DNA from 3 places in the Pseudomonas sp. G(2018) genome. Region 3 is predicted to be linked to each of the others. Evidence: predicted binding sites of a transcription regulator. Region 3 holds the regulator's gene; each other region holds the start of a gene.
The links. The regulator sigma-54, encoded in region 3, starts transcription at its own class of promoters, with help from an activator protein. The targets are predictions, from matches to a motif close to ANTGGCATNNANNTTGCTNT.
Positions count from the first base shown of each region.

Region 1 (5,275 bases), on a different contig from region 3:
GTGGATAACTTGCAGTGTTTGCGCAAGCCCGGCAGATCGAGGAAAGCGTTCGCGCAACCCTGGCGTTTTTGTTGTCGCTCTCGGGCGTCGGCAACCAGCACTGCGGCGGTAGCGGTGTCATCACCGGGTTTCAGCGCAGGGTTCAATGCCGTGGCTTCCCGAGCGACGGTCAGGTGCAGGTCGATTCGGTCCAGTAACGGCCCTGACAGTTTGTTGCGGTAACGCTGGACCATGTCCGGTGTACAACTGCATTTTCCGCTGGGTTCGCCAAGATATCCACAGGGGCACGGGTTCATCGCGGCTACCAATTGGAAACGGGCCGGGAAGCGGACACGGTCCTTGGCGCGGGAGATTACGATGTGACCGGATTCAAGCGGCTCCCTTAACACCTCCAATACCTTGCGATCGAATTCCGGAAGTTCGTCGAGAAATAGAACGCCATGATGGGCGAGGGTTATTTCGCCGGGTTGCGGTTTCGAGCCGCCGCCAACCAATGCGGGCCCGGAAGCGGAGTGGTGGGGTTGGCGGAAAGGTCTTTGTGGCCATTGGCTCAATGGCACGCAACTGGTAACGGATTGTATGGCTGCGACTTCAAGCGCTTCATTTTCGGCTAGCGGTGGGAGCAAACCGGGTAACCGACTCGCCAACAGCGTTTTCCCCGTCCCCGGCGGCCCGCTGAACAGGAGGTTGTGAGCCCCCGCCGCCGCAATCAGCAAAGCGCGTTTGGCCGAGAGTTGGCCCTGTACTTCGTTCAAGTCAGGATAGGGTTTGCTAGCATAGAGCAAGCCATTGGAGGCATAAGGTTCAATCGGTGTGTGCCCATTGAAATGCGCAACTGCCTCAAGCAGATGGTCCACCGCAATCACCTTCAACCCCGAAGCCAGGCACGCTTCTTCGGCGTTCGCCCGTGGCACCATCAACCAGCGTCCGGCCTTGCGCGCCGCCAACGCCGCGGGCAACACCCCGCGAACCGCCCGCACCTCACCTGACAGCGCCAACTCCCCCAGACACTCCACCTCATCGAGCGTCAAGGTCGGCACCTGCACACTGGCCGACAAAATCCCCAGGGCAATCGCCAGATCGAACCGCCCGCCATCTTTCGGCAAATCCGCCGGCGCCAGATTCAACGTGATCCGTCGCGCCGGAAATTGCAGCCCCGAATTGATGATCGCACTGCGCACCCGATCCTTGCTCTCCTTCACCGCCGCTTCGGGCAGGCCGACCATGGTCAGCGATGGCAAACCATTGGCCAGATGGACTTCAACGGTAACAGCGGGCGCATCCACGCCAATCTGGGCGCGGCTGTGGACGATGGAGAGGGACATGGTCGTTCCTTGAGGTGACGGAGACCGCTTCCTGCGGTTTTTGAAGGGTAGTCGGGAGAGGAGATTTTGGTGGGGTGGGTTAGGGGGCAAACTTTCACTGGATGTTGCTTGTAAAGTAAGACCTGAGTCAGCGTGAAAACCTGTGGCGAGGGAGCTTGCTCCCGCTCAGCCGGGCAGCAGTCGTAAACCTGCTGGCCGGTGCTTCCTGACGTGCCGGGTTGCCAGGCTTCGGGGCCGCAACGGGAACAAGCTCCCTCGACACAAGGACTGGCAGGCTCAGGGTTCTCTTAAGTGAGCGGTATCTACAGGTGAAGCGGAAGGTCGTGCCGACCTTCAATCGCGGGCAAGCCCCCTCCACAGGGGCCGTGGTGTTACTCGGTGGGTGGGTTCAGCTTCGCTTCCATTTCCGCCACCTTCGTCTCCAGCGCCTCCAGACGAGCCCGAGTGCGTGCCAACACAACCATCTGACTATCAAATTCTTCCCGGCTTACCAGGTCCAGTTTGCTGAAGGCGCTTTGCAGCAGGGCCTTGAACTGGCTTTCGATTTCGGCTTTCGGCAAAGGGGTGTCGCCGCTGAAGAGGCGGGAGGCGGTGCCGGTCAGGGCGTCGAGGAAGTCTTTGGGCGCGAGCATGGGGAAAGGTCCTGGAAACAATGGCGGGCAGTGTATCACGCAGTGTCTATAGTCAATTTCGCGGGCAAGGGATGCACGCTTTTCGCGCATGCGGATGGACGGCGTCGCACCGTTGTTGTGCGTAACGTGCCGGGTGTTGTGGCGAAGTGGCGGCCATCAACCGGTAAAGGCTTGAAAACAGTGAATTTTGTGGAGATGGCAAGCTTTCTGCTTAGACGCTAGTGACCCATGCACTGATGCAGTCACCGTGACGAATGCAGTGCGCCGAGCGAAACGCGGGGAGCGTTTGGCAAGGAGCGGTTAGCTGGCGTCGGACGGGCGGGTAAGGCCGACGATGCGTTACAAAGCCAGGCACTGCGCTTAGACTTGAGACGGGTTTGTTTTCCTGGGGCAAGTCCACCAATTCGGGAGAGAGTTTTCATGAAGCTAGTCACTGCCATCATCAAGCCGTTCAAGTTGGACGACGTGCGCGAGTCGTTGTCCGAGATCGGCGTGCAGGGCATTACCGTCACTGAAGTCAAAGGCTTCGGTCGGCAGAAGGGTCACACCGAGCTGTATCGCGGCGCGGAGTACGTGGTCGATTTCCTGCCAAAGGTGAAGATTGATGTCGCCATTGACGACAAGGATCTCGACCGGGTTATCGAGGCGATAACCAAGGCCGCCAACACCGGCAAGATCGGTGACGGCAAGATCTTCGTGGTCAATCTGGAACAGGCGATTCGCATCCGTACCGGCGAAACCGATACCGACGCAATCTAAGCCGCCACAAACCCAACGCCCCAGGAGAAAACAATATGACTCTGCGTAAAATCGCAGGGCTAGGAGCCCTGTTGTCCCTCGTAATGCCCGGCCTGGCCATGGCGGCAGACGAAGTGGCGGCCCCAGTCCTCAACTCCGGCGATACCGCCTGGATGTTGACCTCGACAGCTCTCGTGCTGTTCATGACCATTCCCGGCCTCGCGCTGTTCTACGGCGGCATGGTTCGGTCGAAAAACATTCTTTCCGTGATGATGCAGTGCTTCGCCATTACCGGTCTGATCAGCGTCCTGTGGGTCATTTATGGCTACAGCATCGCGTTCGACACCACCGGCATGGAACAGGGCGTCGTCAACTTCAACTCCTTCTTCGGTGGCATGGGCAAGGCATTCCTGGCCGGTGTCACGCCATCCAGCCTGACCGGCCCGGCGGCGCTGTTCCCTGAAGCGGTGTTCATCACCTTCCAGATGACCTTTGCCATCATCACCCCGGCGCTGATCGTCGGTGCCTTCGCCGAGCGCATGAAGTTCTCCGCGATGCTGATCTTCATGGGTATCTGGTTCACCCTGGTTTACGCACCGATTGCGCACATGGTTTGGTCCGGCAACGGCGGCCTGATGTGGGACTGGGGCGTGCTGGACTTCGCCGGCGGCACCGTGGTGCACATCAACGCCGGTGTGGCCGGCCTGATCGCCTGCCTGGTGCTGGGCAAGCGCAAAGGCTTCCCGACCACCCCGATGGCTCCGCACAACCTCGGTTACACCCTGATGGGCGCTGCGATGCTGTGGATCGGCTGGTTCGGCTTCAACGCCGGCTCCGCCGCAGCCGCCAACGGTACTGCTGGCATGGCGATGCTGGTCACCCAGATTGCGACTGCCGCCGCTGCGCTGGGCTGGATGTTCGCCGAGTGGATCACTCACGGTAAACCAAGCGCACTGGGCATCGCCTCGGGTGTGGTTGCCGGCCTGGTCGCCATCACGCCAGCCGCTGGCACCGTAGGCCCGATGGGCGCTCTGGTGATCGGCCTGGCCGCAGGCGTGGTGTGCTTCTTCTGCGCCACCACCCTGAAACGCAAAATGGGTTATGACGACTCCCTCGACGCCTTCGGCGTGCATGGCATCGGCGGTATCCTCGGCGCGATCCTGACCGGTGTATTCGCTGCACCGTCCCTGGGTGGCTTCGGCACCGTGACCGACATCGCCGCACAAGTGTGGATTCAGTGCAAAGGCGTGGGCTTCACGGTGATCTACACCGCGATCGTCACTTACATCATCCTCAAAGTCCTGGATGCTGTCATGGGCCTGCGCATCACCGAAGAAGAAGAGTCGGTCGGCATCGATCTGGCACTTCACAACGAACGCGGCTACAACTTGTAAGCACGCGCATGAAAAAATTTGCCCGGCTTGCCGGGCATTTTTTTGTCCGCGATTTATCATTGAAAGGACGGCTGAAAGGTTTTTTCTTACAGCTTTGTGAACGTTTACGATGCGTGTTTTTGTGCCGCCGAAGGCTTACACGATTGAAGGATTATTAGGGCCTTTGTTTTTTCCCAGAGCGCGCTAGAATGCGCCCCGAACGTGCGGAGAACTGTATGTGGCAACAGACTCTGATAACCCTGCGGGCGAGGCCCCGGGGCTTTCATCTGGTAACGGACGAGTTACTCGCCGGCCTGCCTGAACTCAAGGTATGTCGGGTTGGTCTGTTGCATTTGTGGCTACAGCATACCTCGGCGTCGTTGACCATCAACGAGAACGCCGATCCGGCGGTACGTCGCGACTTCGAACGATTTTTCAATCGTCTGATCCCACAAGGAACAGACGGCTATGAGCATAACGACGAAGGCCTGGACGACCTCCCGGCGCACTTCAAGGCCAGCGTGCTTGGCTGTCAGCTCAGTTTGCCGATCTCGGCGGGCCGACTGGCGTTAGGGACCTGGCAAGGCGTTTACCTGGGCGAGCACCGTGATTTTGGCGGTGCCCGTAAAGTCCTCGCCACCGTGCACGGTGAAGAGGCATGAACCGCTGGTCACCAGCGGTTATTGAATTTTTCCGGCAGCCTTCGACAGAGGGCAAAGCTGGGCTATAACTAATCTGCTTTTCGCAAGTCATGAGGTAGAACATGAGCGACGATGATCTGGAAAACGACGACCTCGAAGTAGGCGACGACGACGAAACCGAAGAAGGTCTGGAAGCAGCGGCCGAAGACGTGGCTGAAGACGACGGCGGCGATGCCCCCGTTCCGACCGCCAAAGGCAAGGCCAAGGCAGCGGTATCGGTCGATGAGCTGCCGAGTGTTGAAGCCAAGAACAAGGAACGTGACGCCCTGGCCAAGGCCATGGAAGAGTTCCTGGCTCGTGGCGGCAAGGTGCAGGAAGTGGAGGCCAACGTGGTCGCCGATCCGCCCAAGAAGCCTGACAACAAGTACGGCAGCCGGCCTATCTGAGCCTGCTTCGCGCTTGCTGAAAAAGCCCGCCGTCGCTGCGGGCTTTTTCATGCCTGAAACAAACAGCTGAATTCAACACGATCCCTTGTGGGAGCGAGCCGGCTCCGGGCGGCGTTCCGA
Region 1 is NZ_SCOO01000027.1:47,500-52,774, forward strand. Features, by position in the region: gene FFS64_RS22300 (YifB family Mg chelatase-like AAA ATPase) at 1-1,325, opposite strand, end outside; gene FFS64_RS22305 (accessory factor UbiK family protein) at 1,697-1,957, opposite strand; gene glnK (P-II family nitrogen regulator) at 2,378-2,716, shown strand; gene FFS64_RS22315 (ammonium transporter) at 2,752-4,089, shown strand; gene FFS64_RS22320 (secondary thiamine-phosphate synthase enzyme YjbQ) at 4,305-4,730, shown strand; gene sutA (transcriptional regulator SutA) at 4,832-5,155, shown strand.
Region 1: glnK (P-II family nitrogen regulator) is a predicted target of sigma-54. The motif match lies at 2,152-2,171, and genes of this name have one in related genera.

Region 2 (5,275 bases), on a different contig from region 3:
GTCGACGCGATAAAAACAGTCAACAAGTGAGGGCTACACCCTATGAGAAGACTTAAGCGTGATCCGTTGGAAAGAGCATTTTTGCGCGGATATCAATATGGCGTTGGTGGCAAATCCCGTGAGCTTTGCCCATTTACTCTACCGTCGGTACGCCAAGCCTGGATTAACGGCTGGCGAGAAGGACGCGGCGACAATTGGGACGGTATGACCGGCACTGCGGGAATCCACAGACTCAACGAACTTCACGCCGTCGGCTAACACAGGGCACACACTCCGACACACAATCTGATTACGCTACGAATTAACCACGCACGTCCCATCCGGACGGCGGGCTACGGCCCAGGGGCTCCTTCGAGGAGCCCTTTTTTATGCCTACTGAATCCTCAACCTGAAGCAACAAACGCACCTGTGGGAGCGAGCCTGCTCGCGAAGAGGCCATCAGATCCGACATTGATGCCGCCTGACAGGTAGACTTCGTCGGAACGCCGCCCGGAGCCGGCTCGCTCCCACAGGGATCAGCGCAGGGCGGCGATAGCGTCGACCGACTCGCGAATCAATGCCGGGCCTTTGTAGATAAAACCCGAATAGATCTGCACCAGGCTTGCGCCCGCGGTGATTTTCTCGGCCGCGTGTTTGCCTTCGGTGATGCCGCCCGCCGCGATGATCGGCAAGCGACCGCCCAGCTCGGCCGCCAGCACCTTCACAGTGTGGGTGCTCTTGTCGCGAACCGGTGCGCCCGACAGACCGCCCGCCTCGTCGCCATGCTCCATGCCTTCGACGCCCACGCGGCTCAGGGTGGTATTGGTCGCGATGACCGCGTCCATACCGGTTTCAATCAATGCCTGGGCGACCTGGGCGGTTTCTTCGTCGGTCATGTCCGGGGCAATCTTGATGGCCAGCGGCACGTGTTTACCGTGACGCAGCGCCAGTTCCGCGCGACGTGCAGCCAGGTCGGCCAGCAACTGCTTGAGCGAGTCGCCGAATTGCAGACTGCGCAGGCCCGGAGTATTCGGCGAGCTGACGTTGACCGTCACGTAGCTGGCGTGGGCGTAGACCTTGTCCAGGCAAATCAGGTAATCGTCGACCGCACGCTCGACCGGCGTATCGAAGTTCTTGCCGATGTTGATGCCCAACACGCCCTTGTACTTGGCGGCCGCCACGCGGGCCAGCAGGTGATCGACGCCGAGGTTGTTGAAACCCATGCGGTTGATGATCGCCTCGGCTTCCGGCAGACGGAACAGCCGCGGCTTTGGGTTGCCCGGTTGCGGGCGCGGGGTGATGGTGCCGATTTCGACAAAGCCGAAACCCAACTGGGCAAAGCCGTCGATAGCCGCGCCGTTCTTGTCCAGACCGGCCGCCAGCCCCACCGGATTCGGGAAGTCCAGGCCCATGACATTCACCGGCATCTTCGCCGGTGCCTTGCACAGCAAGCCGTTGAGCCCCAGGCGCCCGCCCGCGCCGATCAGGTCCAGGGACAGATCGTGGGAAGTTTCCGGGGAAAGTTTGAACAACAGCTGACGGGCCAGGGTGTACATGGGCGGGTTGGACTCAGGGCGGCGAAAAGTGGCGGCGATTATAGCCGGGCACAGGTCCACAGGCGAGGCGCAAGAGAAAAACAGCCGGCGATGGCATATGCCTTGCACCCGCTCAGTCATCAGCACCCATGCCAACGACGGGATGAGTGCCAGGACAATGGCGTCGTCACCCGGACTTGCGTGTGCAAGGACCCGGGACGACGCTTTTTTTTGCAAGGTGAACACGCGATGAACGAACCGTCAGCCGGCCCTCTGGCCTGGGTCAATGGCAGCGATGCCCCGGAAAAGACCGAAATCAATCTGGGCTTCATGGCCCTGAGCGACTGCGCCTCGGTGGTGGTTGCCGCCACCCAGGGGTTCGCCCAGCCCTACGGCCTGACCCTGAACCTGAAGCGCCAGCCGTCCTGGGCCAATTTGCGGGACAAACTGGTCAGCGGAGAACTCGACGCCGCCCACAGCCTCTACGGCTTGATCTATGCCGTGCACCTGGGCATCGGTGGCGTGGCCGCGACCGACATGGCCGTGCTCATGGGTCTGAACCAGAACGGCCAGAGCATCAACCTCTCCCACGGTTTACAGAGCCTGGGCGTGACCGGTCCTGAGGCACTGCACCGACACGTGCACCAAACTCGCCCAAAACTAACCTTTGCTCAGACCTTTCCCACCGGCACCCACGCCATGTGGCTGTATTACTGGCTCGCCAGTCAGGGCATTCATCCGTTGCAGGACGTCGACAGCGTGGTGGTGCCACCGCCGCAAATGGTCGCGCACCTGCAAGCGGGCCGCATCGACGGCTTTTGTGTCGGCGAGCCCTGGTCCGCCAGCGCGGTGCAACAGGATCTCGGTTTTACCCTGGCGACGACCCAGACCATCTGGCCCGATCACCCGGAAAAAGTCCTGGGCTGCACCCGCGCCTTCGTCGAGCAATACCCCAATACCGCCCGGGCGCTGGTGATGGCAATCCTGCAAGCCAGCCGTTTCATCGAAGACAGCGCCGAAAACCGCCGCAGCACCGCGCAATTGCTCAGCGCACCGCAGTACCTCGACGCCCCGCTCGACTGCATCGAACCGCGTCTGCTGGGTGACTACGCCGACGGTCTCGGCAATCGCTGGCAAGACCCGCACGCCTTGCGTTTCCATGCTGATGGCGAGGTCAATTTGCCGTACCTGTCCGATGGCATGTGGTTCATGACCCAGTTCCGTCGCTGGGGGTTGTTGCGCGACGATCCGGATTACCTCGCGGTGGCCCGTCAGGTCCAGCAACTAGACTTGTATCGAGAGGCTGCCAGTGCCGTCGGAGTCGCTTCTGCGGGCGAAACAATGCGCAGCAGCCAGCTGATCGACGGCAGGGTCTGGGACGGGTCTGATCCGGCCGTCTACGCCCGCAGCTTCAAACTGCATGCCATGAGCGACAGCTCGCCCCTTATCGCCAGCCGCTGACAGGAGACTGCGAATATGTTGCGTATCCTGCTGATCAACGACACCGCGAAAAAAGTCGGGCGCCTGAAAGCGGCCCTGATCGAAGCCGGCTTCGAGGTGATCGACGAGTCCGGGCTGACCATCGACCTGCCCGAACGCGTCGAAATGGTGCGTCCGGACGTGATTCTGATCGATACCGAGTCACCCGGCCGCGATGTGATGGAGCAAGTGGTGCTGGTGAGCCGCGACCAGCCACGGCCGATCGTGATGTTTACCGACGAACACGACCCCGATGTGATGCGCCAGGCGATCAAGTCCGGGGTCAGTGCCTACATCGTCGAAGGCATTCACGCACAACGCTTGCAGCCGATTCTCGACGTGGCCATGGCCCGTTTCGAAAGCGACCAGGCCCTGCGCGCGCAACTGCACGCCCGCGACCAGCAACTGGCCGAGCGCAAGCGTATCGAGTTGGCCAAGGGGCTGTTGATGAAAATGAAGGACTGCAACGAAGAAGAGGCCTACACCCTGATGCGCCGCCAGGCCATGAGCCGCCAGCAGAAGCTGATCCAGGTGGCGGAGCAAATCATTGCCATGAGTGAGTTGCTTGGCTGAAACCTGGAGTGAATGTTCTATCGCCTTCGCGAGCAGGCTCGCTCCCACCGTTGTGTACGACACAATTCCCCCTGTGGGAGCGAGCCTGCTCGCGAATGACCGCAACACGGTCTCAAACTGTTGGCACAAATCTCGCTAGGTAATCACCACAGGTAACCAACGGCGGTTGCCCCACCTACGACAAAGACGTCGCTCACCCCATTTGCCCCTGGCGAATCGGGTAGCGGCGTTTTTTTGTTTTGGCCCCATAGCTCGGGGCCGGTGGTGCGGCCCTGCGGCGCCCCACCTGCATGAATCCCGTTCGAGACTCCTATCAGCTGAGGTGCGCGATGAATTCAAGCTTCTGGAAATCCGGCCATACCCCGACCCTGTTCGCGGCCTTCCTCTATTTCGATTTGAGCTTCATGGTCTGGTACCTGCTCGGCCCCCTGGCGGTGCAAATCGCCGGTGACTTGCACCTGACCACCCAACAGCGCGGGCTCGTGGTGGCCACGCCGATTCTGGCCGGCGCGGTGTTGCGCTTTGTGATGGGTATGCTGGCTGATCGCCTGTCACCGAAAACCGCCGGCATCATCGGTCAAGTGATCGTCATTTGTGCGTTGTTCGGTGCCTGGAAACTCGGGATCCACAGCTACGAGCAAGCGCTGCTGCTGGGGCTGTTCCTGGGCATGGCTGGCGCCTCTTTCGCCGTCGCCCTGCCCCTGGCATCGCAATGGTATCCGCCGCAGCATCAAGGCAAAGCCATGGGCATCGCCGGGGCCGGTAACTCGGGCACCGTGCTGGCCGCGCTGATTGCGCCAGTGCTGGCAGCGGCTTTTGGCTGGAGCAATGTATTCGGCTTCGCCTTGATCCCGCTGATCCTGACCCTGATCGTCTTCGCTTGGCTGGCCAAAAACGCCCCCGAGCGGCCGAAAGCCAAGTCGATGGCCGACTACTTCAAGGCGCTGGGCGACCGCGACAGCTGGTGGTTCATGTTTTTCTACTGCGTGACCTTCGGCGGCTTCATTGGCCTGGCCAGTGCCCTGCCCGGTTACTTCAACGACCAGTATGGCCTCAGCCCGGTGACCGCCGGTTACTACACCGCGGCCTGCGTGTTCGGCGGCAGCCTGATGCGTCCTTTGGGCGGCGCCCTGGCCGATCGCTTCGGCGGCATCCGCACCTTGCTGGCGATGTACACCGTAGCGGCGATCTGCATCGCGGCCGTGGGTTTCAATCTGCCAAGCTCTTATGCGGCTCTGGCACTTTTCGTCTGCACCATGCTCGGTCTTGGGGCAGGCAACGGTGCGGTGTTCCAGTTGGTTCCACAGCGCTTCCGTCGGGAAATCGGCGTGATGACCGGCCTGATCGGCATGGCTGGCGGCATTGGCGGTTTTGCCCTCGCCGCCGGCATGGGTGCGATCAAACAAAGCACTGGCAGCTACCAAATGGCGCTGTGGCTGTTCGCCAGTCTCGCTATCCTCGCCTGGTTCGGCTTGCACGGCGTGAAGCGTCGCTGGAGAACCACCTGGGGCTCGGCCGCTGTAACCGCTGCACGGGTCTGAGGCTTCCATGAGCCTGCAACTGAGTTTTGCCGAAGCCAGCGCCATCGGTCCGCGCGACGAAAATCAGGACGCCCTGCGCCTGGTGACGCCGGCCCCGGCGCTGGCCGCCAGCAAGGGTTACCTGTTTGCCATCGCCGACGGCGTCAGCCAGTGTGCCGATGGCGGCCT
Region 2 is NZ_SCOO01000023.1:59,867-65,141, forward strand. Features, by position in the region: gene rmf (ribosome modulation factor) at 43-258, shown strand; gene FFS64_RS20560 (quinone-dependent dihydroorotate dehydrogenase) at 516-1,535, opposite strand; gene FFS64_RS20565 (CmpA/NrtA family ABC transporter substrate-binding protein) at 1,764-2,975, shown strand; gene FFS64_RS20570 (ANTAR domain-containing response regulator) at 2,991-3,566, shown strand; gene FFS64_RS20575 (NarK/NasA family nitrate transporter) at 3,896-5,107, shown strand; gene FFS64_RS20580 (bifunctional protein-serine/threonine kinase/phosphatase) at 5,115-5,275, shown strand, end outside.
Region 2: FFS64_RS20565 (CmpA/NrtA family ABC transporter substrate-binding protein) is a predicted target of sigma-54. The motif match lies at 1,625-1,644, and genes of this name have one in related genera.

Region 3 (5,275 bases):
CATCACCCAGGCCCGCGGCGGCGAAGGTGCCGCCCGCGAATTCTGCGAATTGATCCTGCGCGCCCAGGGCCGCCTCGATGCGGCCAATGCCGCGTACCTGTGAGCCAGACATGCTGAGCAAAAAGATCCGCAACATCCTGGTATTCGGTTGCATCGCGGCGATTTTCGCCGCGGTCGGCTACTGGAACATCAGCCCGGAACGCTTCCTCGACAAGCCTGTTGCGCAAGTCGACAACAGCGCAATCGACTATTACGCCATCAACGCCCACAGCGTGCAGTTCCTGCCGGACGGCAAACTGCAATACGAAATGACGTCGGACAAGGTCGAACACCTCAAAGTCACCGAAGTGACCTTGCTGACCAATCCCGACTTGAACATGTTCCGCGGCACCGAGTTCCCGTGGCACGTCCAGAGCGAAAAGGGCGAAGTCAATCCCGACGGCACACAGGTCGAGCTGATCGATTCGGTACGTATCACGCGTTTCGACGAGAAAAACCGCAGGACCCTGATCACCACCACTCGCATGACAGTGTTCCCGCAGAAGCAATATGCGCAGACCGAGCAACCCGTTAGAATCGACGGCGCTGGCGGCGTATCGACAGGCAACGGAATGAAAGCGTACTTGAAAGAAAGCAGGATACACCTGCTCTCGAACGTAAGAGGACAGTATGAGGCTCGTTAAAACCCTCCCTATTTTGCTCAGTCTGGGCGCAGCACTGGGAAGCGTGAGCGCCTGGGCCCTGCCGGATGACCAACAGCAGCCTATCCGCATTCAGGCCGACGACGCCCAGCTGGACGACAAGAACGGTATCGCCACCTACACGGGCGACGTGATCATCACCCAAGGCTCGATGAAGGTCACCGGCAACAAAGTGACCATGACCCGCGCACCTAACGGCGATATCGATGTGGTGACGTCCGTGGGCAACCTCGCCTACTTCGAACAAGTGCAAACCGCGGGCGATGCCAAGCCGGTTCAAGGCTGGGGCGTGACCATCCAGTATCACGCAACGCAAAACCGCGTCGTGCTGATCGATCGCGCCAAAGTCGTCGACAAGGACAACAACGTCACCCAGGGCGAAAAAATCGTCTACGACACCGTTAAAAAGCTGGCCAGCGCCGGTCGCGCCACAGGCAGCAAAGTCACCGAAGCGCGCCCACGCATCGACATGGTGATCCAGCCGAAAAAGAAAACCGACGAGCAAAAGGCCCAGTAATGGCAACTCTGAAAGCTCAGCATCTGGCCAAGAGCTACAAGAGCCGCCAGGTCGTGCGTGACGTCAGCCTGTCCATCGACAGCGGTCAGATCGTCGGCCTGCTTGGCCCCAACGGCGCCGGCAAGACCACCTGCTTCTACATGATCGTTGGCCTGGTACGGGCCGATCAAGGCCGCGTCCTGATCGACGACCTGGACGTCAGCCACCAGCCTATGCACGGTCGTGCGAAGGCCGGTATCGGCTATCTGCCGCAAGAAGCGTCGATCTTCCGCAAACTGTCGGTGGCCGACAACATCATGGCCATCCTCGAGACCCGCAAGGAACTCGACAAGGCCGATCGTCGTCAGGAGCTGGAAAGCCTGCTGCAGGAGTTCCACATCAGCCACATCCGCGACAACCTCGGTATGAGCCTGTCCGGTGGCGAACGCCGCCGCGTGGAAATCGCCCGCGCACTGGCCACCAACCCGAAATTCATCCTGCTCGACGAACCCTTCGCCGGCGTGGACCCGATTTCGGTGGGCGACATCAAACAGATCATCCACCACCTCAAGGCCAAGGGCATTGGCGTGCTGATCACTGACCACAACGTCCGTGAAACCCTGGATATCTGCGAAACAGCCTACATCGTCAACGATGGCCAACTGATCGCCGAAGGCGACTCCGACACCATCCTGGCCAACGACCTGGTCAAGGAAGTGTACCTGGGCCATGAGTTCCGCCTGTAAGCACTGAAGTGCTGGCTAGTCGACCGAGCGCTTGTCTCGATAAAAAATCAATACTTTTTTATTGTTACAGCGCTCTAGGCAAACACCGCAACTTCGGGCATATAATTTGCTTATGTTTGGCGCTCCGGCGCCCCTGTAGTGGATGGCGCATGTGCGCCGGCGAATAAGGTGTTAAGCCCCTGCCATGAAACCATCGCTAGTCTTGAGAATGGGCCAGCAGCTGACGATGACACCGCAGCTGCAACAGGCCATCCGCCTGCTCCAATTGTCGACCCTGGACCTGCAGCAGGAAATCCAGGAGGCCCTGGAGTCCAATCCGATGCTCGAGCGCCAGGAAGAAGGCGACGACTTCGACAACACGGACCCCTTGGCCGACAACGCCGAACAGAAGCCCAACACCGACATCCAGGAACCCTCCTACCAGGAAAGCGCGCCGACGGTTGATAACCTCGACGAAGGCGACTGGAACGAACGCATCCCCAACGAACTTCCCGTCGATACGGCATGGGAAGACGTCTACCAGACCAGCGCCAGCAGCCTTCCCAGCAACGATGACGACGAGTGGGACTTCACCACCCGCACATCAGCCGGCGAAAGCCTGCAAAGCCACCTGCTCTGGCAATTGAACCTGGCCCCGATGTCCGACACCGACCGGCTGATTGCCGTGACCCTGATCGACTGCATCAACAATCAGGGTTATCTGGACGAAACGCTCGAGGAAATCCTCGAAGCCTTCGATCCGGAACTGGACATCGAACTGGACGAAATCGAAGCCGTCCTGCACCGCATCCAGCAATTCGAACCCGCCGGCATCGGCGCCCGTAACCTGGGTGAATGCCTGCTGCTGCAATTGCGCCAACTGCCAGCCAAAACACCCTGGCTGGCCGAAGCCAAACGCCTGGTCACCGATTACATCGACTTGCTCGGCAGCCGTGACTACAGCCAGCTGATGCGCCGCATGAAGCTCAAGGAAGACGAACTGCGCCAGGTGATCGAACTGGTCCAGAGCCTCAATCCGCGCCCAGGCTCGCAGATCGAGTCTACCGAAGCCGAATATGTGGTCCCCGACGTGATCGTGCGCAAGGACAACGAGCGCTGGCTGGTTGAACTCAATCAGGAGTCGGTGCCACGGCTGCGAGTCAATGCCCAATACGCCGGCTTCGTGCGCCGCGCCGATACCAGTGCCGACAACACCTTCATGCGCAATCAGCTGCAGGAGGCCCGCTGGTTCATCAAGAGCCTGCAAAGCCGCAACGAAACCCTGATGAAAGTAGCCACCCAGATTGTCGAGCATCAGCGCGGTTTCCTGGAGTATGGCGACGAGGCGATGAAGCCGCTGGTCCTGCATGACATCGCTGAAGCGGTCGGCATGCACGAGTCGACGATCTCACGGGTGACCACGCAGAAATTCATGCATACCCCCCGGGGTATCTATGAACTGAAATACTTTTTCTCCAGTCACGTCAGCACCTCCGAAGGCGGCGAATGCTCGTCCACGGCGATCCGCGCGATCATCAAAAAACTGGTTGCTGCGGAAAATCAGAAAAAGCCGTTGAGTGACAGCAAGATCGCTGGTTTACTGGAGGCACAAGGCATTCAGGTGGCTCGCCGCACCGTCGCCAAGTACCGCGAATCCCTCGGGATCGCGCCTTCGAGCGAACGCAAGCGGTTGATGTAGAGCCACGCCACAGCGTTCCAGTGGCAGATCATCGGATCTGCCGCTTTATGCACTGGCAACGAAGGAGAAGCTGTATGCAAGTCAACATCAGTGGACACCAACTGGAAGTGACCGAACCTCTTCGCACCTACATCGGCGAAAAACTCGAACGATTGGAGCGACATTTCGACAAGATCACCAACGTGCAGGTCACGATGACGGTCGAAAAGCTGAAGCAGAAAATCGAAGCCACGCTGCATATTCCCGGCAATGAAGTGGTCGCGAACGCGGAACATACCGATATGTACGCGGCGATCGACGCCTTGACCGACAAGCTGGATAAACAACTCAAAAAGCATAAGGAAAAGACCCAGAGCCTCCTCCAGGGCGCTACCGGTCGTTAACACTCCCAACCCATGATCCGACTTGAAAGCATCCTGACCCCCGGCCGTTCCCTGGTGAACGTGCCGGGCGGCAGCAAAAAGAAAGCCCTCGAGCAAATTGCCAACCTTATCCATCGCGAAGTGCCGGATCTGGAGATGCAAGATGTCTTCGAGGCTTTGATCGCCCGCGAAAAACTCGGCTCGACTGGTTTTGGCAACGGCATAGCCATTCCTCATTGCCGCCTCAAGGGTTGCAACGCGCCCATCAGTGCCTTGATGCACCTGGACGCCCCTATAGATTTCGACGCCATCGACGGCGCCCCGGTTGACCTACTGTTTGTACTACTGGTCCCGGAAGCTGCCACCGATGCGCACCTTGAGTTGTTGCGTCAGATTGCCAGCATGCTCGACCGCAAGGACGTGCGCGACAAACTGCGCAGCGCCCCGAGCAATCAAGCCTTGTATCAGGTTGTCCTGGACGAGCAAAACGGGCAGTAATCATGCGCTTGATCATCGTCAGCGGCCGCTCCGGCTCAGGTAAAAGTACCGCCCTCGATGTACTCGAGGACAACGGCTACTACTGCATCGACAACCTGCCTGCCGGGTTGCTGCCGGAACTGGCCGAACGCGCGTTGATTCATACCGAGCTGTCACAGCCGCTGGTTGCCGTATCCATCGATGCGCGCAACCTGCCAAGCCACCTATCGCGGTTTCCCGAGCTGCTGGAAGAAGTACGCAGCCGTCACATCCAGTGCGATGTGCTGTATCTGGATGCCGACGAAGAAACCCTGCTCAAACGCTTCTCGGAAACCCGCCGTCGCCACCCGCTGAGCAGCGCCAATCGCTCGCTGGCCGAAGCCATCGCGGACGAAACGAACCTGCTCGGCCCCATTGCCGACCTGGCCGATCTCAAGGTCAATACCACCAACCTGAACCTGTATCAGCTGCGCGATACCATCAAGCTGCGCCTGCTGAACCAGCCGGAGCCCGGAACAGCGTTCCTGGTGGAGTCTTTCGGCTTCAAGCGTGGCATGCCGGTCGACGCCGACCTGGTGTTCGATGTGCGCTGCTTGCCCAATCCTTACTGGAAACCGGAGTTACGCGCGCAGTCCGGACTCGATCAGCCGGTTGCCGAGTACCTGGCGGCACAGCCGGATGTCGAAGAGATGTTCCAGGACATCTCCACCTATCTGCTCAAATGGTTACCCCGCTTTGCTGCCAGCAACCGCGCGTATGTCACCATCGCCATCGGTTGCACCGGCGGGCATCACCGCTCTGTCTACCTGACCGAA
Region 3 is NZ_SCOO01000015.1:59,823-65,097, reverse strand. Features, by position in the region: gene FFS64_RS16240 (HAD family hydrolase) at 1-103, shown strand, start outside; gene lptC (LPS export ABC transporter periplasmic protein LptC) at 111-683, shown strand; gene lptA (lipopolysaccharide transport periplasmic protein LptA) at 670-1,218, shown strand; gene lptB (LPS export ABC transporter ATP-binding protein) at 1,218-1,943, shown strand; gene FFS64_RS16220 (RNA polymerase factor sigma-54) at 2,128-3,621, shown strand; gene hpf (ribosome hibernation-promoting factor, HPF/YfiA family) at 3,696-4,004, shown strand; gene ptsN (PTS IIA-like nitrogen regulatory protein PtsN) at 4,017-4,481, shown strand; gene rapZ (RNase adapter RapZ) at 4,484-5,275, shown strand, end outside.